Regions from separate parts of the Paenibacillus sp. FSL K6-1558 genome, predicted to be linked through region 3. Evidence: a T-box and tRNA genes for the amino acid it is inferred to sense, from the RefSeq annotation. Region 3 holds a T-box; the other regions hold tRNA genes.
The links. The T-box of region 3 lies ahead of ileS (isoleucine--tRNA ligase). A T-box ahead of a tRNA ligase gene usually reads a tRNA of that ligase, here a tRNA-Ile.

Region 1: it has a tRNA-Ile gene. The T-box ahead of ileS (isoleucine--tRNA ligase) is inferred to sense a tRNA for this amino acid. The anticodon was not compared.
Region 2: it has a tRNA-Ile gene. The T-box ahead of ileS (isoleucine--tRNA ligase) is inferred to sense a tRNA for this amino acid. The anticodon was not compared.

What each region holds. Positions count from the first base shown of each region.
Region 1 is NZ_JBBOCV010000001.1:4,116,274-4,125,872, forward strand. It holds rRNA gene MHI38_RS17720 (23S ribosomal RNA) at 1-2,721, shown strand, start outside; rRNA gene rrf (5S ribosomal RNA) at 2,870-2,986, shown strand; tRNA gene MHI38_RS17730 (tRNA-Ile) at 3,022-3,095, shown strand; tRNA gene MHI38_RS17735 (tRNA-Ala) at 3,123-3,198, shown strand; tRNA gene MHI38_RS17740 (tRNA-Asn) at 3,202-3,277, shown strand; tRNA gene MHI38_RS17745 (tRNA-Glu) at 3,282-3,353, shown strand; tRNA gene MHI38_RS17750 (tRNA-Val) at 3,361-3,436, shown strand; tRNA gene MHI38_RS17755 (tRNA-Met) at 3,454-3,527, shown strand; tRNA gene MHI38_RS17760 (tRNA-Asp) at 3,556-3,633, shown strand; tRNA gene MHI38_RS17765 (tRNA-Phe) at 3,643-3,718, shown strand; tRNA gene MHI38_RS17770 (tRNA-Thr) at 3,739-3,814, shown strand; tRNA gene MHI38_RS17775 (tRNA-Tyr) at 3,821-3,906, shown strand; tRNA gene MHI38_RS17780 (tRNA-Lys) at 3,917-3,989, shown strand; tRNA gene MHI38_RS17785 (tRNA-Leu) at 4,002-4,082, shown strand; tRNA gene MHI38_RS17790 (tRNA-Gly) at 4,094-4,168, shown strand; tRNA gene MHI38_RS17795 (tRNA-Arg) at 4,175-4,251, shown strand; tRNA gene MHI38_RS17800 (tRNA-Leu) at 4,273-4,351, shown strand; tRNA gene MHI38_RS17805 (tRNA-Pro) at 4,359-4,432, shown strand; tRNA gene MHI38_RS17810 (tRNA-Gly) at 4,446-4,516, shown strand; gene iolD (3D-(3,5/4)-trihydroxycyclohexane-1,2-dione acylhydrolase (decyclizing)) at 4,920-6,785, shown strand; gene iolE (myo-inosose-2 dehydratase) at 6,887-7,780, shown strand; gene iolC (5-dehydro-2-deoxygluconokinase) at 7,933-8,943, shown strand; gene MHI38_RS17830 (CoA-acylating methylmalonate-semialdehyde dehydrogenase) at 9,077-9,599, shown strand, end outside.
Region 2 is NZ_JBBOCV010000001.1:4,150,401-4,159,999, reverse strand. It holds gene MHI38_RS18065 (ABC transporter ATP-binding protein) at 1-915, opposite strand, end outside; gene MHI38_RS18060 (LysR substrate-binding domain-containing protein) at 1,305-2,222, shown strand; gene MHI38_RS18055 (hypothetical protein) at 2,361-3,221, shown strand; gene MHI38_RS18050 (hypothetical protein) at 3,410-3,844, opposite strand; tRNA gene MHI38_RS18045 (tRNA-Gly) at 3,996-4,066, opposite strand; tRNA gene MHI38_RS18040 (tRNA-Pro) at 4,079-4,152, opposite strand; tRNA gene MHI38_RS18035 (tRNA-Arg) at 4,168-4,244, opposite strand; tRNA gene MHI38_RS18030 (tRNA-Gly) at 4,251-4,325, opposite strand; tRNA gene MHI38_RS18025 (tRNA-Leu) at 4,334-4,421, opposite strand; tRNA gene MHI38_RS18020 (tRNA-Lys) at 4,434-4,506, opposite strand; tRNA gene MHI38_RS18015 (tRNA-Gln) at 4,515-4,589, opposite strand; tRNA gene MHI38_RS18010 (tRNA-His) at 4,603-4,678, opposite strand; tRNA gene MHI38_RS18005 (tRNA-Thr) at 4,771-4,846, opposite strand; tRNA gene MHI38_RS18000 (tRNA-Asp) at 4,866-4,943, opposite strand; tRNA gene MHI38_RS17995 (tRNA-Met) at 4,972-5,045, opposite strand; tRNA gene MHI38_RS17990 (tRNA-Val) at 5,063-5,138, opposite strand; tRNA gene MHI38_RS17985 (tRNA-Glu) at 5,146-5,217, opposite strand; tRNA gene MHI38_RS17980 (tRNA-Ser) at 5,235-5,326, opposite strand; tRNA gene MHI38_RS17975 (tRNA-Asn) at 5,328-5,403, opposite strand; tRNA gene MHI38_RS17970 (tRNA-Ala) at 5,405-5,480, opposite strand; tRNA gene MHI38_RS17965 (tRNA-Ile) at 5,508-5,581, opposite strand; rRNA gene rrf (5S ribosomal RNA) at 5,638-5,754, opposite strand; rRNA gene MHI38_RS17955 (23S ribosomal RNA) at 5,904-8,831, opposite strand; rRNA gene MHI38_RS17950 (16S ribosomal RNA) at 9,177-9,599, opposite strand, start outside.
Region 3 is NZ_JBBOCV010000001.1:1,715,307-1,724,905, forward strand. It holds gene MHI38_RS07380 (DUF5665 domain-containing protein) at 1-303, opposite strand, end outside; gene ileS (isoleucine--tRNA ligase) at 482-3,580, opposite strand; T-box leader at 3,697-3,988, opposite strand; gene MHI38_RS07390 (DivIVA domain-containing protein) at 4,046-4,555, opposite strand; gene MHI38_RS07395 (YlmH family RNA-binding protein) at 4,796-5,578, opposite strand; gene MHI38_RS07400 (YggT family protein) at 5,594-5,857, opposite strand; gene MHI38_RS07405 (cell division protein SepF) at 5,874-6,341, opposite strand; gene MHI38_RS07410 (YggS family pyridoxal phosphate-dependent enzyme) at 6,332-7,033, opposite strand; gene pgeF (peptidoglycan editing factor PgeF) at 7,040-7,939, opposite strand; gene MHI38_RS07420 (YlmC/YmxH family sporulation protein) at 7,994-8,386, opposite strand; gene sigG (RNA polymerase sporulation sigma factor SigG) at 8,605-9,387, opposite strand; gene sigE (RNA polymerase sporulation sigma factor SigE) at 9,499-9,599, opposite strand, start outside.

The sequences.
Region 1 (9,599 bases), 2.4 Mb from region 3:
AGTACCCTGAGGAAGAGAAAACAATAGTGATTCCGTCAGTAGCGGCGAGCGAACGCGGAGAAGCCCAAACCAAAGAGCTTGCTCTTTGGGGTTGTGGGACGTCTCACATGGAGTTACAAAGGAACCGGTTAAGCGAAGAGGTCTGGAAAGGCCCGCCAAAGAAGGTAAAAGCCCTGTAATTGAAAGTCTGTTCCCTCCGAGACGGATCCCGAGTAGTGCGGGGCACGTGAAACCCCGTATGAATCCGGCAGGACCATCTGCCAAGGCTAAATACTTCCTAGCGACCGATAGTGAAGCAGTACCGTGAGGGAAAGGTGAAAAGCACCCCGGAAGGGGAGTGAAATAGAACCTGAAACCGTGTGCTTACAAAAAGTCAGAGCCCGTTTTAGGGGTGATGGCGTGCCTTTTGTAGAATGAACCGGCGAGTTACGTTCCCGTGCAAGGTTAAGGTGAAGAGCCGGAGCCGCAGCGAAAGCGAGTCTGAATAGGGCGAATGAGTACGTGGACGTAGACCCGAAACCGGGTGATCTACCCCTGTCCAGGGTGAAGGTGCGGTAACACGCACTGGAGGCCCGAACCCACGCATGTTGAAAAATGCGGGGATGAGGTGGGGGTAGCGGAGAAATTCCAATCGAACTCGGAGATAGCTGGTTCTCCCCGAAATAGCTTTAGGGCTAGCCTCGGAAAACAGAGTCGTGGAGGTAGAGCACTGATTGGGTGCGGGGCCCGCAAGGGTTACCAAGCTCAGTCAAACTCCGAATGCCATAGACTTACTTCCGGGAGTCAGACAGTGAGTGCTAAGATCCATTGTCAAAAGGGAAACAGCCCAGACCATCAGCTAAGGTCCCCAAGTGTGTGTTAAGTGGGAAAGGATGTGGAGTTGCACAGACAACCAGGATGTTGGCTTAGAAGCAGCCACCATTGAAAGAGTGCGTAATAGCTCACTGGTCGAGTGACTCTGCGCCGAAAATGTAACGGGGCTAAACACACCACCGAAGCTATGGCTTGATGCTTTGCATCAGGGGTAGGGGAGCGTTGTATAAGGGTTGAAGGTGTACCGTAAGGAGCGCTGGACATTATACAAGTGAGAATGCCGGTATGAGTAACGAAAAGATCAGTGAGAATCTGATCCGCCGAAAGCCTAAGGGTTCCTGAGGAAGGCTCGTCCGCTCAGGGTAAGTCGGGACCTAAGGCGAGGCCGAAAGGCGTAGTCGAAGGACAACAGGTCGAAATTCCTGTACCACCGTAAATCGTTACGAGCGATGGGGGGACGCAGTAGGGTAGTGACGCAGGCTGATGGATGCCTGTCCAAGCAGTAAGGCTGGTTAGTAGGCAAATCCGCTAACCGTAAGGCTGAGCTGTGATGGGGAGTGAAAATTACAGTAGCGAAGGTCATGATCTCACACTGCCAAGAAAAGCCTCTAGCCAGATGAAGGTGCCCGTACCGCAAACCGACACAGGTAGGCGAGAAGAGAATTCTAAGGCGCGCGGAAGAACTCTCGTTAAGGAACTCGGCAAAATGACCCCGTAACTTCGGGAGAAGGGGTGCCCCGGTAGTGTGAATAGCACGAGGGGGCCGCAGTGAAAAGGCCCAAGCGACTGTTTAGCAAAAACACAGGTCTGTGCGAAGCCGTAAGGCGAAGTATACGGGCTGACGCCTGCCCGGTGCTGGAAGGTTAAGGGGAGTGGTTAGGGAGTAATCCCGAAGCTGTGAACCGAAGCCCCAGTAAACGGCGGCCGTAACTATAACGGTCCTAAGGTAGCGAAATTCCTTGTCAGGTAAATTCTGACCCGCACGAATGGCGTAACGACTTGGGCGCTGTCTCAACGAGAGATCCGGTGAAATTTTAATACCTGTGAAGATGCAGGTTACCCGCGACAAGACGGAAAGACCCCATGGAGCTTTACTGCAGCTTGATATTGAATTTGGGTACGATCTGTACAGGATAGGTGGGAGCCTTTGAAGCGTGAGCGCCAGCTTGCGTGGAGGCACCGTTGGGATACCACCCTGATCGTATCTAGGTTCTAACCTGGTACCGTAAACCGGTGCGGGGACAGTGTCAGGTGGGCAGTTTGACTGGGGCGGTCGCCTCCTAAAGAGTAACGGAGGCGCCCAAAGGTTCCCTCAGAATGGTTGGAAATCATTCGAAGAGTGCAAAGGCATAAGGGAGCTTGACTGCGAGACCTACAAGTCGAGCAGGGACGAAAGTCGGGCTTAGTGATCCGGTGGTACCGCATGGAAGGGCCATCGCTCAACGGATAAAAGCTACCCTGGGGATAACAGGCTTATCTCCCCCAAGAGTCCACATCGACGGGGAGGTTTGGCACCTCGATGTCGGCTCATCGCATCCTGGGGCTGAAGTAGGTCCCAAGGGTTGGGCTGTTCGCCCATTAAAGCGGTACGCGAGCTGGGTTCAGAACGTCGTGAGACAGTTCGGTCCCTATCTGTCGTGGGCGTAGGAAATTTGAGAGGAGCTGTCCTTAGTACGAGAGGACCGGGATGGACGTACCGCTGGTGTACCAGTTGTTCCGCCAGGAGCACCGCTGGGTAGCTATGTACGGACGGGATAAGCGCTGAAAGCATCTAAGCGTGAAGCCCCCCTCAAGATGAGATTTCCCAGTATGTAAGACCCCTTGAAGACGACGAGGTAGATAGGCTGGGGGTGGAAGTGCAGCAATGCATGGAGCTGACCAGTACTAATCGGTCGAGGGCTTATCCAATAGCAAGTTTTAAATCGCGTACGTTTCGTTTCGAATCTAGTTTTCAGAGAACAACACTCTGAATGAAGTGGAAATCGGTACATCACGGAATGTGTGTATGATTTTCAGTTCTGAATGAATGGAAGAAGCTATGCTTCGACCAATCGCGTTTGGTGGCGATGGCGGAGGGGTTCCACACGTACCCATCCCGAACACGACCGTTAAGCCCTCTAGCGCCGATGGTACTTGGACCGCAGGGTCCTGGGAGAGTAGGACGCCGCCAAGCGGAACCCCAATGGGGTATTTTTTTTCGAATGATAGGGGCCTTTAGCTCAGTTGGTTAGAGCGCACCTCTGATAAGGGTGAGGCCGGTGGTTCGAGTCCACCAAGGCCCATAGTAACTTCATAAGAAATACATGTATGGGGCCATAGCTCAGCTGGGAGAGCGCCTGCCTTGCAAGCAGGAGGTCAGCGGTTCGATCCCGCTTGGCTCCACCATTTTCCCTGATAGCTCAGTTGGTAGAGCACTCGACTGTTAATCGAGTTGTCACAGGTTCGAGTCCTGTTCGGGGAGCCAGTAAGGCCCGTTGGTCAAGGGGTTAAGACACCTCCCTTTCACGGAGGTAACAGGGGTTCGAATCCCCTACGGGTCATATTTTCGGAGGCTTAGCTCAGCTGGGAGAGCATCTGCCTTACAAGCAGAGGGTCGGGGGTTCGATCCCCTCAGCCTCCACCATATATTTTTTTAAATGACGCGGGGTGGAGCAGCCCGGTAGCTCGTCGGGCTCATAACCCGAAGGCCGCAGGTTCAAATCCTGCCCCCGCAATTGTAGCTTTCCTAACCGAAAGTGATCTGGAACCGTGGTGTAGTTGGCCTAACATGCCTGCCTGTCACGCAGGAGATCGCGGGTTCGAATCCCGTCGGTTCCGCCATCTTTATATGGCTCGGTAGCTCAGTCGGTAGAGCAGAGGACTGAAAATCCTCGTGTCGGCGGTTCGATTCCGTCCCGAGCCACCATTAATAAAACAATTTGATACGCCGGTGTAGCTCAACTGGTAGAGCAACTGACTTGTAATCAGTAGGTTGGGGGTTCAAGTCCTCTCGCCGGCACCACTTTATGGAGGATTAGCGAAGTGGCCAAACGCATCAGACTGTAAATCTGCTCCCGTACGGGTTCGGTGGTTCGAATCCATCATCCTCCACCAGTTCTATTATGAGTCATTAGCTCAGTTGGTAGAGCACCTGACTTTTAATCAGGGTGTCGAAGGTTCGAATCCTTCATGACTCACTTTTATTATATGCGCGTGTGGCGGAATTGGCAGACGCACTAGACTTAGGATCTAGCGTCTTTGACGTGGGGGTTCAAGTCCCTCCACGCGCATCCCTTATTTTGCGGAAGTGGCTCAGCGGTAGAGCATCGCCTTGCCAAGGCGAGGGTCGCGGGTTCGATTCCCGTCTTCCGCTCCAATATTTGCGCCCTTAGCTCAGCTGGATAGAGCGTTTGACTACGAATCAAAAGGCCGGGAGTTCGAATCTCTCAGGGCGCGCCATTATAACTAAATTTAAACTATGCCGGCGTGGCGGAATGGCAGACGCGCTCGACTCAAAATCGAGTGGGAAACCGTGGAGGTTCGAGTCCTCTCGCCGGTATATTTAACGGGATGTAGCTCAGCTTGGTAGAGCACCTGGTTTGGGACCAGGGGGTCGCATGTTCAAATCGTGTCATCCCGATTTTTTTGTTTATGCGGGTGTAGTTCAATGGTAGAACTTTAGCCTTCCAAGCTAATAGCGTGGGTTCGATTCCCATCACCCGCTTTATATATTGAAGAAGAAAGAGACACAATCTGTGTTCTCTTTTTTTTTTTGCATGAACAAGAAGTTAGTCCCCTTTTCCTATATTATGTGGCCAAGTCTCCGTCATATTCTTCAGCTATTTTCTCAATTAACATTCAATCCACATTCAGCGAACTCTCTTGTTACACTCCAAGCTAATATTTGTTGATCATTTATACCTTACATTCCTCCAGCATCGTACGATCTCACCCCTTATTTTACGCAAATCCAACCTAATTTTAATAAAACGCTTTCAAAAATAGCTTGCGAAAATGCTCAGCCTGTAATACCATATAAATTAAGCGCTTAACCTTTAGGGGTAAGGCGCTTAAACTTAACTTAGATTAAGCGCTTAACCCGTAAAGGAAAGGATGGCGATCAATTCATGACAACGATTCGACTAACGATGGCTCAGGCCTTGCTTCGATACCTGGATCAGCAGTATATCTCGGTAGATGGGGTAGAGACCAAGTTTGTAAAAGGAATTATCGGAATATTTGGACACGGGAATGTAACAGGCATCGGGGAAGCATTAGAACGCAGCTCTGGAAGCCTGACGTATATGCAAGGTAAGAACGAACAAGGTATGGTGCACACAGCTGCAGCGTATGCCAAACAGAAAAACCGCAAACAGATCTACGCATGCACTACATCTATCGGCCCTGGTGCACTGAATATGATTACTGCCGCAGCAACAGCAACGGTGAACCGGATTCCGGTATTGCTTCTCCCAGGAGATAACTTTGCTACAAGAGAGCCAGATCCAGTATTGCAACAACTTGAAGTAAGCAGTGACTATACCATATCGGCTACAGATCCGTTCAAAGCGGTCAGCAAATACTGGGATCGCATCGTGCGCCCGGAACAGTTGATGGTTGCAGTTACCAATGCTATGCGTGTATTGACCGACCCAGCTGAGACAGGAGCTGTTACGCTGGCATTACCTCAGGATGTGCAGGCAGAAGCGTATGACTACCCGGAATCTTTCTTTGCCCGTAAAGTGCATTATCTGGATCGCAGGCCACCTGTTCAGGCAGCCATTGAACGGGCAACGAAGCAGATCACCCATAGCAAAAAGCCCCTGCTCGTTGCGGGCGGCGGGGTGCTGTACTCTGAGGCATCTGCACAACTGATCGAGTTCGCCGAAGCTTTCGGTATTCCAATTGCTGAAACGCAAGCAGGCAAAAGCGCAGTATCTTGGGAACACCCGCTTAATGTGGGGGCCATCGGGGTTACCGGTTCTCTGGCAGCCAATCGCTTGGCTAAAGAAGCAGATGTCGTGATCGGCGTGGGTACGAGGTTCTCCGATTTTACCACGGCCTCACATGCTGCTTTTCAAAATCCAGAAGTATCCTTTATCAACATCAACTTGAATAGTATGGATGCTGCCAAGTTAGGCGGGGAAGCTATCCTGGCTGATGCCCGTGAAGGCTTGCAGGCGTTGCAACAAGAATTGAAGGCACAACAGTACAGCAGTGCATATGGTTCATCTGAAGTGGCTGAACTTCGTGATCAATGGAATACAGAAGTGGATCGACTCTACGCTGCGGAGCATGAAGCCGGTCTGGCGCAGACCAAAGCCATTGGTATTGTAAATCGCACGATTGATCCATCCTCGGTAATTGTCTGTGCGGCAGGTAGTCTCCCAGGGGACTTGCACCGTTTGTGGCGTACTGCTGAGCCGAAGACTTATCACATGGAGTATGGGTTCTCTTGTATGGGATACGAGGTCAGCGGTGCATTCGGAGCAGCACTTGCAGAGCCGGATCGTGAAGTCTACGCCATGGTGGGTGACGGCAGTTACCTGATGTTGCATTCTGAACTGGTTACAAGTCTGCAGGAACAGAAGAAAATGACGGTTCTTTTATTTAATAATAATGGCTTCCAGTGCATTCATAATCTGCAACGTGAACATGGCAGTGACGGATTCGGGAACGAGTTCCGTTATCGTGAAACAGACAGTGGCCGTTTGACGGGTGAGTATATGCCTATGGATTTTGCGGCTCACGCTCGCAGTATGGGAGCGAAAGCATATCGTGCGGAAACCGCAGAGCAACTGGAACAGGCACTTCGGGATGCCAAGAACGAGACGGTAACAACATTGATTGAAATTCCGGTTGTACCGGGGACCAACACGGGCGGATATGAGTCATGGTGGAATGTCGGCGTACCTGAAGTATCTGTTGAGGAGAAAGTCGTTCGTGCCCACGAGACGATGAAATCAAATCGTGGTAAAGCAAAACGGGTGTAATTCACGCTACTAATCTCATCTACTCATTTATTTTATAAATAAATCTCTTCTCATAAAGATAAAGTCTGACAAAGCTGAACAACAAAAGGAGCCGTGGAATCATGAGCAAGCTGCCATTCCAGCTTGGGATTCATCCGATCAATTGGGTCGGCGAAGATGTGAAAGAACATGGTGATCATACAACTTGTGCGCAGATTCTGGACGATATTCAGCGTCTGGGATTGAAGGGTACTGAGATGGGACGCAAGTATCCGACCGATCCCGCTACACTGCGTGAAGAACTGAGCAAGCGGAATATTAATCTGATCTCCCAGTGGAAATCCGTACTGTTCTCCGATCCGGCATATCGCCAAGCGGAGCTGGACGATTATCGCAGACATGCTGAATTTCTGCAGTCCATGGGCAGCAAGGTCATTAGTACAGCCGAGGTTGGCGGGTCACTTCATTTTGATCCAAGACGGACACCGAATGAAAAAGAAGTGCTTAGACTCAGTGATGCCGAATGGCATGTTCTTGCTGAAGGTTTGAACCAAGCTGGTGCCATTGCTCAGGAGTATGGGCTGAAACTCACCTATCACCATCACGGAGGCACGGTAGTTGAGCAACCTGATGAAATTGATCGTTTGATGGAGCTCACAGACCCATCACTGGTGTACTTACTCTTTGATACAGGCCATGCCTATTATGGCGGCGCTGATCCACTTGAGGTGCTGCGTAAACATTACGACCGGATTGCCTACATCCATCTGAAGGATATTCGCCCGGATGTGCTGGATCAGGCACGAGCGGAGCAATCTGACTTTGTTGGCTGTATTCGCAGGGGGGTATTCACGGTACCAGGAGATGGTTGCATTGATTTTGCACCGATCCTGCAGGAACTGATCACTCGCGGGTATAACGGCTGGGCGATGCTCGAAGGAGAACAAGATCCTGCCATTCATAATCCGTATGAGTATGCAAAACGCTCTCTGAGTTACATGGAGTCTCTGTACTAGGGTAGTAAAGACAACGCAACGAAAGACTGCTAGCCAGCCTAGCCTCTATATGTGTAGCAAATTAAAAAGAACCAATATGAATTCATATAAATGGAGTAAGAATTATCTCCTAACCAATCGAAATTTCCACCATAGAAAGGGGCTCAAACGCAATGACTTACGTATCCTTTCCAGCATCCAGGAAGAAGGATTTCACTGCCATTGGCCGCTTGTGCATCGATTTGAATGCCAATGAGATCAACCGTCCGATGGAAGAGACGATGACGTTCACCAAATACGTTGGCGGTTCTCCGGCCAATATTACAATCGGCATGTCCAGACTTGGCATGGAGACGGCTTTCATCGGCAAAATCGCAGGTGATCAGATGGGCAGATTCATCCAAAGTTATCTGGAGAAGAACGGGATCGACACCTCCAATGTGGTGACTGATAACACGGGGGCAGTAACCGGACTTGCTTTTACCGAGATCAAAAGCCCGACAGACTGCAGTATTTTGATGTATCGAGACAACGTAGCGGATCTTTTATTGCAGGCTAGCGAGGTACAGGAGCAACTAATTGCGGATTCCAAAGTGTTGTTGATCTCCGGTACAGCTCTCGCACAGAGCCCATCACGGGAAGCAGTTATTCAAGCTCTGACTTATGCAAAAAAACATGGCACTGTCATCGTATTTGATTTGGACTACCGTCCATATACTTGGACATCGGAAGAAGAGACAGCAGTCTATTATAACCTCGCTGCCGAGAAATGCGATATCATTCTGGGAACACGAGAAGAGTTCGACATGATGGAGACATTTGAGAATAACCCGGATCATAATGATCAGGTGACAGCACAGAAATGGTTTGATTTTTCAGCGAAAATCGTTGTGATCAAGCACGGAAAAGAAGGCTCCATCGCGTATACGCGTGAAGGGCTCTCGCACCGGGCTAACAGTTACCCTGCTCGTGTCGTAAAAACATTCGGTGCAGGCGACTCCTACGCTGCGGGATTCCTCTACGGCTTAATGCAAGGCTGGACGATTGAGCGCAGTATGGGTTACGGAAGTGCTGCAGCAAGTATCGTTATCTCCAGTCACAGCTGCTCGGATGCAATGCCGACTGTAGAACAAGTGAATGAGTATATCGAACGCTGCAACCGGGGCGAGATTATTCCGTCTTGATGCAGCCGTAAACAGATGGCTTTGTTCTAGATGATCCATGTTGGATCAATGGGAATTCGTGATACGAAAATACGCAATGGATAGGAAAGAAACGCATAGAAGTAACGCACATAAACGAGGGGAGACAACACACATGGGAAAAGGGACTTCAGAAACGTCTGCAACAGTGACGAACGTACAAAACTGGATCGGGGGTACTTGGGTAACCCCGACAACGACACGAACCGAAGCGGTTGTTAACCCGGCTACAGAAGAGATTATTGCATACGTACCGCTGTCTGAACAAGCGGATGTGGATCAGGCCGTACAGGCTGCACGGACAGCATTCAAATCATGGAGCACCACACCGGTTCCTCGCCGTGCCCGCATTTTGTTCCGTTATCAGCAACTACTGGTAGAGCACTGGGAAGAGTTGGCTAAACTGGTGACACTGGAGAACGGTAAAAGTTATGCCGAGGCTTATGGTGAAGTATTGCGCGGGATTGAGTGCGTTGAATTTGCGGCAGGTGCCCCGAACCTCATGATGGGCAAACAGTTGCCTGACATCGCTACAGGACTGGAATCAGGCATGTACCGTTACCCAATCGGGGTCATCGGCGGAATTACTCCGTTCAACTTCCCGATGATGGTACCGTGCTGGATGTTCCCGCTAGCGA
Region 2 (9,599 bases), 2.4 Mb from region 3:
TCCAACGCTTAATCTATGATTCGCATATGCTGTCCACACGCCCAGTCCTTCCATCTGCACACGTACCTCGTAGCGTTCTCCCACATAGCTGACGCTGAGAATAATTCCGGGGTAGCCCAGATCATCGTGGCTTGTTTTGTTCCAGGTGACATATTCCGGCCGAACCATGGATTCGTTTGGCGTAAGCCAATTGGACTTTCCGATAAACGATGCGACATAAGAGTCACTTGGCGCAGAGTAGATCGTTTCCGGGGTACCTTTTTGCAAAATCCGCCCCTTCTGCATCACCACGATCTCATCTGACATCGACATGGCCTCAATCTGATCATGTGTCACATACAGGGCAGTGAGTCCCATATCGCGTACCAGTGACATCATCTCAATCCGCATCTCTTCTCGCAGCACAGCATCCAGTGCACTCAGCGGCTCATCAAACAAGATAACACCCGGCTTCACCGCTACTGCTCTGGCAAAAGCAACCCGCTGCTGCTGTCCACCCGACAGCTGATGAGGATACCGATCTTCCATGCCTTGCAGTCGAACCATGCCAAGTGCTTCATTAACCTTTTGCCGCAGATCAGCCTTCTGTTTGCCTGCTTTCAAGCCAAAAGCTACATTTTCATATACCGTCATATGCGGCCATAATGCAAAATCCTGAAACACCATGCCCAGATTACGCTTGTGTGTCGGTTTATCAATCCGCTTTGCTGTAGAGTAGAAGTACTCCCCATCTGCACGAATCTCCCCCGCATCCGGCTGTTCCAGCCCGGCAATCATGCGGAGCAACGTCGTTTTGCCGCAACCCGAAGGGCCAAGCAAAGTGGTGAATTTTCCGTGTTCAAGCGTCAGATCCGTGGGCAATAGTGCAGGCGTTTGATGAAATGATTTTTGAATTCCTGTTAACTCCAGTTTCATAAGCACCCCTGCCTGTCCTCTTTACTAAACTTTTATTGCACATCCCTTGGACTACTCTCTTGTTTTACTCTGTTATTGTGTTTCTCTGTTATTTCGATTTCTTCTGTTGCTTTTGGCTTTAGCTTATCTAGTTAATATTGCTCTGCTTGAGCTTATCCCCTTTAAACTGCTCTTGTACTGTTTTCAGTCTAACGCTCGCTTTCGAGAGTTGTTTGTTATGTTTGTAAAATGGGAATTAACTTTTTAGATGAATTCTGTTGATGTTCATAGATTAAATCTATAGATAGACACGGTATGATCTTTCATTGAATTTTCTATGTGCTTTCCATGGAGGAATCGGATTATTATACATACCGCGAAGTTGTAGAACAGAGGAGTGTGGGAGAAACATGAACCTGATCAAATTACAAATTGTTGAACTGATCGACAAGTATCATCATATGACAAGTGTGGCCGAGATTCTGGGCATCAAGCAACCAACGGTTACGTTTCATATGAAGTCACTGGAGGAAGAGATGGGGGTTCGTTTATTCGAATCTCGCAGTGGAAAAACATTTCTGACCGAAGCTGGACAAGCCTTGCTTCACTATAGTGTCAAAATCAATGCCCTAACCCAGGAGGCCCGCCGCGTCGTCAAGGAATACGATAGCCTGTACCGGGGTACGCTCCATATTGGAGCAAGTTATGTTCCGGCTACATACCTGCTACCCGCGATGCTTCATACGTTTTCTCAAGAGTTTCCGGGTATTCGGATGTTGTTGTCTGTCAAACCAGCCCCGGTTATCCGCGAGATGGTCATCCGGCATCAGCTTGATCTGGGCATCATCTCATCCGAACCGTTTGTTGGGTCGGTATTACACGCTGAAACGTTATGTGAGGACGATCTTGTGCTCATCTGCTCTCCGCAACATGGGCTGACTCAGAAAGAATCGTTGCATCCTGAGGATATTGCACAGGTGCCTTTTGCTCTACACGGTGATGAGTCCAGTACGCGAAGGCTGACCAACCACTGGCTTGTACAGCACGATATCCGGCTGCGGAGCACCGTGGAGATGGATTCCCTGGAAGCGATCAAACAGCTTGTGTTACTTGGCGGTCACATCTCCTTCATGTCGCGGATGGCCGTTCAGTGGGAGGAACAGCAGGGTCTTATTCAGGTGCTTCCCATTCCGGGGGAGCAGGCACCACGCCATATTTATACCGTTCATAACAAGGATCGCCACCCTTCTGTTCAGGTCAATCGGTTCATCGAAGTTCTACACGAAGTTATGAACACACAGCCTTTACTCCATCAGCCTATCGGTTGAACCTATATAAACTATCGCGGGCCATTCATGAAATCTATGCAAGGTTAACGTAATGTGCGCTTCCCGTTAATCGTATTCAGAAACTTGCACGGTAAAGTGGGGTCTGTACGTTAATCCAGATTAGGAGAGTGATTGGTTTTGAAAAAATGGAAAAAAGTAACCGCCTCGTTGATGCTGAGCATCGTCACCCTGGGAAGTGGACTAACATTTCTGGATACGCCGCAGGCTTCAGCTGCTGCCAACGCCGTTCCCGCTTATGAAGTGAAGTTCCTCGCCAAGCCGGAGCTTGTGTTAAACGCCAATGGAACACCGCGCAGTGAGGTCATCCAGACCCTGGGGCTTAACGCTACACCACGAAATATCAATGTGGAGTACTTTGACACCAATGCTCTCGGATTGGATGCCCAAGGTTGGAACGTCCGTTTTCGCAAAAAGGATGATAAAAACAACTTCGAATTAACCTACAAGAAGCGTTATCCTGTCATTAACGGGGATATCAATGCAGCACTGACACTTGCAAATCAGGAAGGCTTCGATTCATCAGATGATAACTACGAGGCTGAAATTGACTGGGGATACGGTAAACAAACACTTAGCTTCTCCAACACGAAAAAAGTAGACACCAAAACAACTGGCACACAGTTGCCTTCCGAAAAGGATGCCTTGAATCTGCTATTGGACAAGCTTCCCGGTAAATTAAAAAACTGGTCTGCCTCCAACTGGGGCAAACAACAACTTACACAGGCCCGTGCCTATGGCCCAATCACCTTCCAACGGTATGAAGGTACATGGAACGGTCAGGAGCTTACCCTGGAAGTATGGCCGATCCGCAACGCAGCAGGTACGGATATTGAAAATATCGTCGAGGTTTCATTCAAAACAGATGACGCAGCAACCGTATCTGGTCTACGTAACCAATTACTACAATTGCTTCAAAACAAAAACTGGTTGATCCCTGCCGATGGTCTGAAAACACAGACCATCCTGGAACGGTATTAATGTAAAGCGATATGCAGTAGAAACAAAAGCTCCTCCTGCTTCTTTAGATAGAAGCAGGAGGAGCTTTTGATTTTCATCATATTTATCCGATAATTTAAACATTAGCTTTCACAAGACAAATGTTCTTTTTCCGGGGGACATATATTAACTATGTATATTCTACACCACTAAAACTAAGCGATCACGAATTACAATCGAATTACCCCATTACTTGAGTTATTAGTGAACAACTGTCTCTCGATCTCCCATAAAAAAGTTTTAGCTACTGAAGACTTAAAAAAAGCTAATTTTATTTTTCGATGTCTGCCGTTCATATGATAACCAATAATCAGAAAACTTTGGAATTTCATTACTTCTCGTTGGTTAGGGTGATGTACGCCACTCACTTTACTTAGTGAAAGCTCGAATATTTGTTGATCTGCTTGTATGTATAAGTTTCCGTTACCTAGTAGTACATCCACTTTCTTACCCTCCGGCACCTGAGGTAGACCTGAATAATGAATTCCGACTGAATGTAATGCTGCACCATATTTTTTCTTTAATCTGTTCGATTTTCTCGTTTGGGTAATTCCATAAATAATTATGGCGATCATCACAAAGACAAGGAATATAATAGGGCCCATTTAACAACCTCCTGTAACTTTTCTACTTTTGATTAAGAATAGATTACCACAAAACCCCAACATACGGTTCACTTGATCCGTATAAGCCAACTTATACACACTAAAAATAAAAAAAGAGTTCTTGCATTATGCAAGAACTCTTTGAATCGTAAGCGGGTGATGGGAATCGAACCCACGCTATTAGCTTGGAAGGCTAAAGTTCTACCATTGAACTACACCCGCATAAACGAAAAATCGGGATGACACGATTTGAACATGCGACCCCCTGGTCCCAAACCAGGTGCTCTACCAAGCTGAGCTACATCCCGATATAAAGGAAATAATGGCGCGCCCTGAGAGATTCGAACTCCCGGCCTTTTGATTCGTAGTCAAACGCTCTATCCAGCTGAGCTAAGGGCGCAAATATTGGAGCGGAAGACGGGAATCGAACCCGCGACCCTCGCCTTGGCAAGGCGATGCTCTACCGCTGAGCCACTTCCGCAAAATATATGGTGCGGTCGAGAGGACTCGAACCTCCACGGGGGGTTAGCCCACACGGACCTGAACCGTGCGCGTCTGCCAATTCCGCCACGACCGCATAATATGAAAGTGAGTCATGAAGGATTCGAACCTTCGACACCCTGATTAAAAGTCAGGTGCTCTACCAACTGAGCTAATGACTCATAGTAAATGGCTGGGGATATAGGATTTGAACCTATGCATGACGGAGTCAAAGTCCGTTGCCTTACCGCTTGGCTAATCCCCAATAAAGAAAACTATGGGGCGATCGAGGGGAATTGAACCCCCGAGTGCCGGATCCACAAACCGGTGCGTTAACCACTTCGCCACGATCGCCATAAAATCAAACCTTAAAGCATGAGTTTTTAGTATTACCATCAGAGCTTATATTATACAACTTATAAACCTCTAATTGCAAAATACTAAAATGGTGCCGGCGAGAGGACTTGAACCCCCAACCTACTGATTACAAGTCAGTTGCTCTACCAGTTGAGCTACACCGGCGCGGTGTAAAGTATTAAAATGGCGGAACCGACGGGATTCGAACCCGCGATCTCCTGCGTGACAGGCAGGCATGTTAGGCCAACTACACCACGGTTCCAGATCACTTTCGGTTAGGAAAGCTACAATTGCGGGGGCAGGATTTGAACCTGCGGCCTTCGGGTTATGAGCCCGACGAGCTACCGGGCTGCTCCACCCCGCGTCATTTAAAAAAATATATGGTGGAGGCTGAGGGGATCGAACCCCCGACCCTCTGCTTGTAAGGCAGATGCTCTCCCAGCTGAGCTAAGCCTCCGAAAATATGACCCGTAGGGGATTCGAACCCCTGTTACCTCCGTGAAAGGGAGGTGTCTTAACCCCTTGACCAACGGGCCTCACTAAAAAAGAATTATGGCGGAGAGAGAGGGATTCGAACCCTCGAGACGCTTGTGACGCCTACACGATTTCCAATCGTGCTCCTTCGGCCAGCTCGGACACCTCTCCATGGCTCCCCGAACAGGACTCGAACCTGTGACAACTCGATTAACAGTCGAGTGCTCTACCAACTGAGCTATCAGGGAATGGTGGAGCCAAGCGGGATCGAACCGCTGACCTCCTGCTTGCAAGGCAGGCGCTCTCCCAGCTGAGCTATGGCCCCATTCATGTATTTCTTATGCAGTTACTATGGGCCTTGGTGGACTCGAACCACCGGCCTCACCCTTATCAGAGGTGCGCTCTAACCAACTGAGCTAAAGGCCCACATATACATCCCATATCCCTAACGAGGGGGCAAAAAAAATACCCCAAAGGGAATCGCTTGGCGGCGTCCTACTCTCCCAGGACCCTGCGGTCCAAGTACCATCGGCGCTAGAGGGCTTAACGGTCGTGTTCGGGATGGGTACGTGTGGAACCCCTCCGCCATCGCCACCAAACGCGATTGGTCGAAGCATAGCTTCTTCCATATCAATCAGAACTGAAAATCATACACACATTCCGTGATGTACCGATTTTCACTTCATTCAGAGTGTTGTTCTCTGAAAACTAGATTCGAAACGAAACGTACGCGATTTACAACTTGCTATTGGATAAGCCCTCGACCGATTAGTACTGGTCAGCTCCATGCATTACTGCACTTCCACCCCCAGCCTATCTACCTCGTCGTCTTCAAGGGGTCTTACATACTGGGAAATCTCATCTTGAGGGGGGCTTCACGCTTAGATGCTTTCAGCGCTTATCCCGTCCGTACATAGCTACCCAGCGGTGCTCCTGGCGGAACAACTGGTACACCAGCGGTACGTCCATCCCGGTCCTCTCGTACTAAGGACAGCTCCTCTCAAATTTCCTACGCCCACGACAGATAGGGACCGAACTGTCTCACGACGTTCTGAACCCAGCTCGCGTACCGCTTTAATGGGCGAACAGCCCAACCCTTGGGACCTACTTCAGCCCCAGGATGCGATGAGCCGACATCGAGGTGCCAAACCTCCCCGTCGATGTGGACTCTTGGGGGAGATAAGCCTGTTATCCCCAGGGTAGCTTTTATCCGTTGAGCGATGGCCCTTCCATGCGGTACCACCGGATCACTAAGCCCGACTTTCGTCCCTGCTCGACTTGTAGGTCTCGCAGTCAAGCTCCCTTATGCCTTTGCACTCTTCGAATGATTTCCAACCATTCTGAGGGAACCTTTGGGCGCCTCCGTTACTCTTTAGGAGGCGACCGCCCCAGTCAAACTGCCCACCTGACACTGTCCCCGCACCGGTTTACGGTACCAGGTTAGAACCTAGATACGATCAGGGTGGTATCCCAACGGTGCCTCCACGCAAGCTGGCGCTCACGCTTCAAAGGCTCCCACCTATCCTGTACAGATCGTACCCAAATTCAATATCAAGCTGCAGTAAAGCTCCATGGGGTCTTTCCGTCTTGTCGCGGGTAACCTGCATCTTCACAGGTATTAAAATTTCACCGGATCTCTCGTTGAGACAGCGCCCAAGTCGTTACGCCATTCGTGCGGGTCAGAATTTACCTGACAAGGAATTTCGCTACCTTAGGACCGTTATAGTTACGGCCGCCGTTTACTGGGGCTTCGGTTCACAGCTTCGGGATTACTCCCTAACCACTCCCCTTAACCTTCCAGCACCGGGCAGGCGTCAGCCCGTATACTTCGCCTTACGGCTTCGCACAGACCTGTGTTTTTGCTAAACAGTCGCTTGGGCCTTTTCACTGCGGCCCCCTCGTGCTATTCACACTACCGGGGCACCCCTTCTCCCGAAGTTACGGGGTCATTTTGCCGAGTTCCTTAACGAGAGTTCTTCCGCGCGCCTTAGAATTCTCTTCTCGCCTACCTGTGTCGGTTTGCGGTACGGGCACCTTCATCTGGCTAGAGGCTTTTCTTGGCAGTGTGAGATCATGACCTTCGCTACTGTAATTTTCACTCCCCATCACAGCTCAGCCTTACGGTTAGCGGATTTGCCTACTAACCAGCCTTACTGCTTGGACAGGCATCCATCAGCCTGCGTCACTACCCTACTGCGTCCCCCCATCGCTCGTAACGATTTACGGTGGTACAGGAATTTCGACCTGTTGTCCTTCGACTACGCCTTTCGGCCTCGCCTTAGGTCCCGACTTACCCTGAGCGGACGAGCCTTCCTCAGGAACCCTTAGGCTTTCGGCGGATCAGATTCTCACTGATCTTTTCGTTACTCATACCGGCATTCTCACTTGTATAATGTCCAGCGCTCCTTACGGTACACCTTCAACCCTTATACAACGCTCCCCTACCCCTGATGCAAAGCATCAAGCCATAGCTTCGGTGGTGTGTTTAGCCCCGTTACATTTTCGGCGCAGAGTCACTCGACCAGTGAGCTATTACGCACTCTTTCAATGGTGGCTGCTTCTAAGCCAACATCCTGGTTGTCTGTGCAACTCCACATCCTTTCCCACTTAACACACACTTGGGGACCTTAGCTGATGGTCTGGGCTGTTTCCCTTTTGACAATGGATCTTAGCACTCACTGTCTGACTCCCGGAAGTAAGTCTATGGCATTCGGAGTTTGACTGAGCTTGGTAACCCTTGCGGGCCCCGCACCCAATCAGTGCTCTACCTCCACGACTCTGTTTTCCGAGGCTAGCCCTAAAGCTATTTCGGGGAGAACCAGCTATCTCCGAGTTCGATTGGAATTTCTCCGCTACCCCCACCTCATCCCCGCATTTTTCAACATGCGTGGGTTCGGGCCTCCAGTGCGTGTTACCGCACCTTCACCCTGGACAGGGGTAGATCACCCGGTTTCGGGTCTACGTCCACGTACTCATTCGCCCTATTCAGACTCGCTTTCGCTGCGGCTCCGGCTCTTCACCTTAACCTTGCACGGGAACGTAACTCGCCGGTTCATTCTACAAAAGGCACGCCATCACCCCTAAAACGGGCTCTGACTTTTTGTAAGCACACGGTTTCAGGTTCTATTTCACTCCCCTTCCGGGGTGCTTTTCACCTTTCCCTCACGGTACTGCTTCACTATCGGTCGCTAGGAAGTATTTAGCCTTGGCAGATGGTCCTGCCGGATTCATACGGGGTTTCACGTGCCCCGCACTACTCGGGATCCGTCTCGGAGGGAACAGACTTTCAATTACAGGGCTTTTACCTTCTTTGGCGGGCCTTTCCAGACCTCTTCGCTTAACCGGTTCCTTTGTAACTCCATGTGAGACGTCCCACAACCCCAAAGAGCAAGCTCTTTGGTTTGGGCTTCTCCGCGTTCGCTCGCCGCTACTGACGGAATCACTATTGTTTTCTCTTCCTCAGGGTACTTAGATGTTTCAGTTCCCCTGGTATGCCTCTACATAACCTATGTATTCAGTTATGAGTAACTGGATATTACCCCAGCTGGGTTTCCCCATTCGGACATCCCCGGATCAAAGCTTGCTTACAGCTCCCCGAGGCAGTTTCGTTGTTCGCCACGTCCTTCATCGGCTCCTAGCGCCTAGGCATCCTCCGTGTGCTCTTAGTAGCTTAACCATATGCTCCGGTTTCGTCTGCTCGCTTCCCTTGTTTTGGACTACGTCCAAAGCCAAAAGTCGCTCCCACCCGATACCATCGCAATTGCATTATCTACCGTTTTTATTGAAACTTGTTATACACAAGTTCAGCTAAAAAGGAATGTTCTAATTCGCGTTTGTTTCGTTTCGATATCTAGTTTTCAAAGAACAAATCGTTTGGTTCGGGCCGTTCACGGATGTGTCGGTCGAATCAACGAGAAGTTTTGAGAGTTTGAGCTCTCAAAACTGAGCAACGAGTGAGTAACTAGCCGACCTGGCTAGATTAGATTTGAATGTCTTCGTTGCAGAAGACGATTCTCCATAGAAAGGAGGTGATCCAGCCGCACCTTCCGATACGGCTACCTTGTTACGACTTCACCCCAATCATCTATCCCACCTTCGGCGGCTGGCTCCTTGCGGTTACCCCACCGACTTCGGGTGTTATAAACTCTCGTGGTGTGACGGGCGGTGTGTACAAGACCCGGGAACGTATTCACCGCGGCATGCTGATCCGCGATTACTAGCAATTCCGACTTCATGCAGGCGAGTTGCAGCCTGCAATCCGAACTGAGACCGGCTTTGTTGGGATTGGCTCCATCTCGCGATTTCGCAGCCCGTTGTACCGGCCATTGTAGTACGTGTGTAGCCCAGGTCATAAGGGGCATGATGATTTGACGTCATCCCCACCTTCCTCCGGTTTGTCACCGGCAGTCTATCTAGAGTGCCCACCCGAAGTGCTGGCAACTAA
Region 3 (9,599 bases):
GACGATAGGGAGGTTTAATGCACCAAGAACCTGTAACACATAGATAATGGTGGCCGCGAAAAAAGTAAATCCGATGGCAATTCCTACACCTCTGGCTGCACCGGACAAGAGATTCAGCCCAATTAGCTTCCACGGCCGATTTAGCAATTCCGTATATTGGGCAATACGTGAACGCTCCAGCTCACTCGCAAGACGGTTGGTTAACGTATGTAATTCTTCAATTTTATCATGCGGTGTGTCCACCTTAGCTATTTCCGCTGTTTCTGTTGCACTGGACTCAGCTGACTTATCCTGTTTGCTCATGTTTCGCTCCAATCCTTGCATCAATATAGATCAAACGAACTGTTACTTTTTTAAAAAGAACTGCACAATTTAATCATTGCCCGATCTGTGGAAAAACAAACAAAAACAAATGAGCCCAGCTTCAGGAATTGCCCCTTAGCTGTGGCTCATTTATTTTAATCTTACTTATTCTTGTTCACTACGCTTCAATAAAGATTCCGATGCCTTTGCCTCCGGCTTCTACTTGCTCCATGCCATCCACCTTACCAAATGTCACGTCAGTCACCAGTACATTTTCACGCAGAACATCGTCAAATGCTTCAATAGCTGCTTGAAGATCGGCATCCACATCCAGCGTCAGGCGCACTCTTTTCTCGATTGGCAGATCCAGACGTTTACGAGTATCCTGTACCGCACGAACCACTTCACGAACCCAGCCTTCTTGCTCCAGCGCCGTTGTGATCTCTGTGTTGAGGGCTACCGTCAAACCATAACCGGATGCAGAAGCAAAGCCCGATTTAGCCTGTTTCTCAACCAGCAACTCCTCATCCGTCACCTGTAGTTCCTCGCCTTCCGGAGAAACGACGTTAAATGCACCTTCCGCTACCACTTTACGGGTCTCATCTGCCGTCATGCCTTTGAACAAGTTTTGCAGGAAACCTACGTTTTTGCCGTATTTTTTACCCGCGACTTTAAGGTTCAGCTTGAGTGTAAAATCAACAAACTCGGCATCGTTATGCTCTGTACGAATTCCTTTGACGTTGATCTCTTCCTTGATGATCTCTTCATAACTTGCCAGATCAAAGCCTTTGTCAAGGGATACGATCAACTCGGACAATGGCTGACGCGTTTTGATACCAGTCTCGTTACGAACGTTACGAGCAAGCTCAACAACGCGGCGAGCTGTTTCCATATCTTGCTCCAAAGCCGCATCGATTAATGCTTCATTCGCTACAGGATAGTCATCCATATGCACACTTTCGCCCGTTGTCAGGTTGAGGTAAATATCCTCAGCCAGCATTGGAGTGAATGGCGCAACCAGCTTCGCTGTAGTCACGAGCACTTCGGTAAGGGTACGATACGCATCCAGTTTATCCTCTGTCAAACCACTTCCCCAGAAGCGATCACGGGAACGGCGGATATACCAGTTACTGAGCTCATCTACAAAGGCTTCGATCGCTTTGGAAGAGTTCAGGTAGTCGTTCACGGACAATGCTTTTTCTACCACAAGGATCAGGCTGTTCAATCTGGACAGAATCCAGCGATCTAATTTGTGAGCAGACACTTGGAATGGATGCTCCTGTGGATCGAATCCATCGATCGTTGCGTACAGCGTCAGGAATGCATGAGTGTTCACCAGCGTATCCACCATTTTGGACTTCGCTTCTCCTACGATGCCTTTGGAGAAACGTTTGCTGTTCCACGGTGCACTGTCAGACAACAACGCCCAGCGGAATGCGTCCGTACCGTACTCCTCGATAACTTCCCAAGGATCGATAACATTACCTTTGGATTTGGACATCTTTTGGCCATTTTCGTCCAGTACGTGTCCTGTTGCCATAACAGCTTTATAAGGCGCTTTGCCTGTCAAAAGTGTAGATACCGCGAGCAGGCTGTAGAACCAGCCGCGCGTTTGGTCAATCCCTTCACAGATCATATCTGCAGGATATTGCTGCTCAAACACTTCTTTATTTTCAAAAGGATAATGTTGCTGCGCAAACGGCATGGAGCCGCTGTCGAACCATACATCGATGACTTCAGGTGTACGCTTCATTTCGTATTTGCCGCAAGAGCTGAGCACCTTCACTTCATCTACATACGGCTTATGCAACTCGAGGTTTTCCGGCACATCGCCTACCGCACGCGCACGTAACTCAGCAATGCTATGAGGAGCAAACTGTTCGCCTGTCTCTTCACACACCCAGATGTTAAGCGGTGTTCCCCAGTAACGGTCACGGCTGATATTCCAGTCCACGAGATCCTCAAGGAACTTCCCAAATCGTCCTTCACGCACATGACCCGGATACCATTCCACTTCACTATTGTTTGCAATCAACTGATCCTTGATTGCTGTTGTTTGGATAAACCAGCTGTCCATAGCATAGTAGAGAAGTGGAGTATCACACCGCCAGCAGAACGGGTAGCTGTGCTCATATTTCTCTTTGCTGAACAGACGGCCATGCTCAGACAAGTATCTCACAATGTCGATGTCGCAGTCCTTCACGAAACGACCTGCAAAATCAGTAACTTGTGCTACAAACTTGCCTTCCAGGTCAACCATGTTCACAAAACTGATGCCATTCTCACGGCAGACACGGTAGTCATCTTCACCATGTGCAGGAGCCATGTGAACAATACCCGTACCACTTGCGTCTGTAACAAATCCTGCCCCCAGAATGATGTTGGTTTTCTCGGCCTCTACGTAGTTAAATGGCGGGCTGTACGTTTTACCTACCAAGTCTGCACCTTTCAGTGCACCAATGATCTCATAATCGCCTTTGCTATCTTTCATAACTTTCTCCACCAAGTTCGTCGCCATGATATACACTTCATCATTTTGACGTACACGAGAGTAGTCCATTGCCGGGTTTACAGCAAGTGCAACGTGAGAAGGCAATGTCCAAGGGGTCGTCGTCCAGGCCAATACGAATTCGCCACTGTCATCCAGCTTGAATTTTGCCGTCGCACTCAAATCTTTAACGTCCTTGTATCCTTGTGCAACTTCATGCGAACTCAATGTTGTTTGGCAAGAAGGGCAGTATGGACTTACGCGGTGACCGCGGTACAACAAACCTTTCTCATGGATCGTCGCTAGGATGTTCCACACACTTTCGATGTAGTTGTTGTCGAGAGTGATGTACGGATTGTTCATATCCGTCCAGTATCCGATCCCTTCCGTCAAATCACGCCATTGCTGCTCGTATTCAAAAACACTTGCTTTACATTCGTTGATAAATTTCTCCACGCCATAATCTTCGATTTCCCACTTGTGGGAGATACCCAATTTTTTCTGAACTCCAAGCTCTACAGGTAAGCCGTGTGTATCCCATCCCGCTTTACGCACAACGCGGTAACCCTTCATCGTATTGTAACGTCCAACAAAGTCTTTAATTACACGACCAAGCACGTGACCGATATGTGGTTTACCATTGGCTGTAGGTGGGCCTTCATAAAATACGAAGTTCGGCTTGCCCTCCCGGTTCTCAATGGAGCGTTTAAACGTATTCTCCGTTTTCCATTTATCTAACACACGCAGTTCTCTTGCACGTGCTTTTTCTTTGACATCAACTCGTTGCATGCTGTTCGACTTCCTTTCTGTTGTTAAGATGAATCGATTGTAAAACATTAAACATACACCATCGTAGCTCATAGATTCCGCTCACCGTTTTAGAACACAAAAAAACCTCATCCCTGGAAAGGGACGAGGTTCATCTCGCGTTACCACCCTAATTCTGTTCATCACAAACCACATTCAGGTTACCCCGAGTATGCTCTGTCATCAACAGCGCTTAAGCCCCGCTAAACTACTGCAGGGTACCGTTATAACGTACGGCTTACGGTTCAGCTTACACACGGCAATGCATTCACCGCTTCAGCGTCACTTCTCCGGGAGGATATTCGGCTATAACTCATCCGTTGGTTTGCACCAGACACCAACTCTCTGAGGGATGAGATCATAACGTACTGAGCCCGTCATGGAATCACTATTCAATATGAATATAGTTATAGCTTCTTTACCCGCAAAAGTCAACCGGGCAGCAGACTAATAAATCTCTTTCATCTCCCGCTCACGGTCACGCACTTCCTGCTCACGGCTCTCCAGTGCTTCCCAGCCATCCTGTGTCAGCAATTCAAGCTGAGCTTCAACGAGCGTACGGAAACGCGCACGATAGATGGATGCCTGCTTCTTCAGTTCTTCCACTTCCAAAGCAATCTTACGGGACTTGCCAAGCGCTTCGTTAACGATTCGGTCTGCATTTTTCTCTGCTTCCTTCACAATTAACTGAGCTTCCTTCTTTGCGTTATTCTTCACATCGTCAGCAGCTTCCTGCGCAATGATGATCGTTTTGCTAAGAGTCTCCTCGATGGTAGCAAAATGATCCAGCTTCTCCTGAACGGACAGCAACTGATTGCTCAGCTCCTTGTTCTCGCGAATGACGCCTTCGTAATCTTTGATGACTTGATCCAGGAATTCATTGACTTCATCCTCGTCATACCCACGCAAGCGTCGGGAGAATTCCTTGTTATGTATGTCCAGCGGCGTTAATGGCATGCTGTCCACCTCCTGTAAAAATTCCTTCTCACTATAGAGAAGGTTTGCAGCATATGGGTTCCACCCAAGGGGCCGTAAGAAAGAAACCTGAACTGGTAACTTTTTACGGAATAGCAGAATCTGCTCTCACGATCTGCAGAGATCCACATCTTGTACTTTAATGTATATCGGAAACACCGGATATTTTTTTACCTTTACGTTTAACATTTCGACAAGAATTCGGATTATCCTGCAATAACATCAAGCAAATTTACCGATCTTTACCCGGCAACGTCCCTTTTTGGTCATTCCTTCCTGTTCAAGCACCTTAAAACGACCAAATCCTTGAATGGATACCACATCTCCTGCCTTAAGCGGCTTTGAGGGGTCTTCCACCACTTTCCAGTTCACTTTACAGCGTCCTGCTTTAATTGGAATCAGTATTTTGCTACGGCTTAATCGGTGCACATCTGCACAGATACCATCCAGTCGCATCGAGGCAACGGTAATATCTATAGTGTCCAATTTCGTCGCAGACCATTTCATCTGATTCAATGGCAGTAGTTCTGTAAATACGTGCAACCGATGCACCTGATTCAATTGAAGCGATAAAAAAGCGCCGGTCTCTGCTGCCACTACAGTATGGCAGCCATCCTCCAGCACTTGAATATCTCCAATCTTGCCTCGTTTCATCCCGAGACCGAGCAGGGAACCCATATAGTCCCCATGCTCCAGTTCCGAGATTTTCTGATCGTCAGACGTAATGCTGAGGACCTGCATCCCCATATCTTCTTCATCCAGATAACGATAATCAGGAGCAATCAATGCACGCTTACGTTCAGCAGCTTCATATCCGCCATCGAAACGAACCTGAACGTCTTGGCTACGATTGACCAAGGATTGCAGAATAAACACCTGTCTTGGATCAAGGAAATCGGTGAGCTTCATATCATGAACCTTGCTCGCCCGTTCAACCCAATCGTTGGCTTTATCTACAAAGTCCCGCTCATCATGGCTAAAATGTTCGTACATATCACCGCTCATCTATGTCACCCTAACTTAAAATGTCAAATACTGAACTATAGAGAGTAACCCAACCAGCGCCAGTCGAAGAACAAGCAACGCGACGATCGGGGAAATATCCAGCACACCGAACAGAGGCGGAATAAACCGGCGGAAAGGACTTAAGTAAGGCTCTACAAATTTGCCTAACAATTCACCGATGAAGCTCTCCCGTGCATTGGGAAGCCATGACATCAATATGTAGACAATAACCATGTAAAAATAAATCTGGTATAGCGTACCCAATATACCTTCAATCATCTGATACAAAAAAGGCTCACCTCATTCTGTTATAATCTTGCTCGCTGTCAGCCAGTATCTCCGTAATGGTTCCCTGAATTTCAACCGTATCTGGCGTACAGAGAAAAATGTTGCCGCCAATTTTAGATATACCGCCGCCTAATGCATATACCGTACCGCTTAGAAAATCAATAACACGTAAAGCCTGATCCTGACGGATTCGTTGCAGATTCACAACAACGGTACGATGCGACCGCAGATGGTCGGCAATCTCTTGTGCTTCGTCATAAGAACGAGGCTCATAAAGGACAACTTTTACATTTTTCTGGGAATGAATGCTAACCACATTATTACCCCTTTGGTTTCTACGTTTATCAAGTGCAGAGGTTTCATTTTCCTGCTGTTCAGGTTCGTGTTCTTCCTGTGCAGCAAGACGCTCCCGCTCTACAATCTCTTCCTCTTCCTGAAGTCCCAGGAAATTCATAAACTTATTCATTACGCCCATCGTGTTCCCTCCTCTTTTCCTACGAGAATTGATCCAAGCCGCACCCAGGTTGCTCCTTCTTCAATGGCCACTTCGAAATCGTTGGACATGCCCATAGACAACTCGGTAATGGGCTCAGCTGTCAATGCTTGTCCATTCAAATCATCTCTCAGCTCACGCAAACCTCGAAATACAGGACGCGTCAACTCTGGATCTTCCTCATGAGGCGCCATTGTCATCAGACCAATGACCTTAAGGTTGTTGAACGATTGAATATCCTTCAGAAAAGAACTTGCCTGTTCAGGTTGCAGACCATACTTGCTCTCTTCACCTGAAATGTTCACCTGCATAAACGCGTTCACCTTAATTCCAAGTGAAGCAGCTTTTTTATCCAGCTCTTTGGCAAGTGACAATCGATCCAGTGAATGGATGTACGCAAACTTGCCGATGACGTCTTTCACCTTGTTCGTCTGCAAATGACCAATAAAATGCCACGTGCCTTTCTGACCAAAGGCTTCCCATTTCGCCTGTGCATCCTGCCAGCGATTTTCTCCAATATGCTCAAGACCATGATCCAGCACAGCACCCGTCGTTTGCAATGAGACATATTTCGTGACCGCAATCACATTCACATCCTCAAAAGGGCGGTTACTGCGCTTACACGCATCTTCAATCTTCTGATTCACTTGTTGTATACGCTCCTCCAATGACACAGAGGGTCACCTCTCTTCCAGCCCAATCCAGCTTGCCATTCTCCCCGTTACCCCATTTTCCTTACGATAGGAAAAAAATAGTTCGGGATGACAACTTGTACACCATGTTGTACATTCGATATGATCCGGCAATATTCCTGCTTTCATCATAATGTGTCGATTACATTCTTTCAAGTTTAACATCGTTTTTCCGTTCGCAACAGGTGTATATATGCGCTTTGAAGCAGAATACTTGTATTCATCATTACCCTGAGGTTCATCCAGCCAAACCCGAACATGCCGCATAACAGCCTCATCCACTTCATAACAGCAATCCCCAATGGAGGGACCAATAGCCACACGAATGTCCTCTCTCCGGCTTCCATACTCCCGCTCCATCGTTTCCACCATAGAGACGGCAATACCCGCCACAGTCCCTTTCCATCCTGCATGAGCAAGACCTACAGCCTGATTCACCGGATCATAGAAATATAAGGGAACGCAGTCAGCATAAAACGAAGTCAGCAGTACACCAGGCACATTGGTAACCAGTCCGTCCGTATCCTGCAATGCCGATTGACGATCCAGCAGTCCTCTGCCTTTGTCTTTAGCTGTAATGACAGCCACCGCTTTACCATGCACCTGTTCTCCACAAGTCCATGCCTCCAGCGGAAAAGCAAGCTTCTCCGTCAGAAGACGGCGATTACGGAGCACTGCCTCCGCATCATCTCCAACGTGATACGCACAATTAAGGGTAGCGTACGGTTCTTGACCAACGCCGCCATGTCTGGTTGTAAATCCCGCCGTTAACCGCTCAAACAACCGTTTCCAAGGTTCAATATATAATAACAGCGGATCTTGATCACCATGATACGTTTTCTCTTCTATATCCTTCATGACATTTTTGTTCAATACAAAGGGTTCCATTCTTCATCACCTCACAACTTCCAGTTTACCAAATGCGGGTGCATTCTGTCTCATTTATATCGTTCTCCGTTGACTCCGATCCAGCCGTTCCAATCGTTCGGTACGCTCCGTGCGGCCCTGTTGCTGCTCATCATATAATCTTGCTTCTCGCTCACGCTCATCATAAGCTTGTTCTTTCACCTCATCCATTTTAACCAAAATGACATCCGAGCCGATCTTAACGATATTTCTCCAAGGTATAATCAGATCTGTCCCTCCTCCAAACAACCCCATAAAACGGCTATATCCTGGAACAACAATGGCTTCGATTCGCCCCTGTTTAAGATCCAGTTCCAGGTCACTGATCTGGCCAAGACGTTTGCCATCCGTAATATTTATGACATCCTTTGTTTGAAAATCGGAGATTTTCATACCTCGTGACGTTGCCTCATTCGTGTTCACTCTCATTCTACCCGCCCCCTGTTTACAGCTCATCTGTCCGTTCAGCATGCCTCTATACCAATATATGTTCTGTAGGCGAAAAATGTCCTGTTTTTCGCTTGTTTGTTACAACAGCCAACTCGGGCAAGATTACACTGGACTAGGGGGCTTCCCTTCCTTTTGCGCAAAAAAGACGATCAATGGAATGATTCTCCGACTGATCGCCTTTCTTGTCTAATGTCATCCTACGACTTTACATGTTTCTGCATCTGCTGTATAGCTGATTTCTCCAGACGTGAAACCTGAGCCTGAGATATCCCGATTTCATCTGCAACTTCCATCTGGGTTTTCCCTTCGAAAAAGCGCATCGACAAAATCATCTTTTCCCGTTGACCGAGACGGTGCATCGCTTCCCGCAATGCAATCTCCTCAATCCAGGACACATCCTTGTTTTTGTCATCACTGATCTGATCCATCACGTAGATCGGGTCTCCCCCATCGTGATAAATCGGCTCAAACAGCGATACCGGATCTTGAATGGCATCCAGTGCAAAAACAACATCTTCCTTCGGCACATTCAGTGCCTCCGAAATTTCAAATATCGTCGGTTCGCGTGAATTTTTATTCGTCAAGCTGTCACGAACCTGAAGCGCCTTATAGGCAATATCCCGTAGGGAACGGGATACCCGAATCGGATTATTGTCACGCAGATACCTGCGAATCTCACCGATAATCATCGGTACTGCATAGGTCGAAAATTTGACATTCTGGGATAAATCAAAATTATCAATGGCTTTCATCAGGCCGATACATCCAACCTGGAACAGATCATCGACAAACTCCCCCCGATTGTTAAAACGCTGAATGACACTGAGTACCAGACGCAGATTGCCATTCACCAATTTCTCTCTTGCTGAGCGATCATGGTGCTGCTGAAGGGAATGAAATAATTCCCGCATTTCAATATTGGTGAGAACAGGCAACTTTGCGGTGTCCACGCCACAAATCTCGACTTTGTTTCGGGTCATCGTGATTTACCTCCCAAGGAGAAACATTAATGTACATTATCTCCGGGGCAGGCTTTTTTATTCGTCGTTGGAACCCTTGCCAGTAATACCCATTCTTCTTTCCCCACTGGATCAGACCATTTTGTTGAACTCTTTTCGCAGCCTCTTAATGATTCTTTTTTCAAGTCTGGAGATATAGGATTGGGAGATTCCAAGCAGATCTGCCACATCTT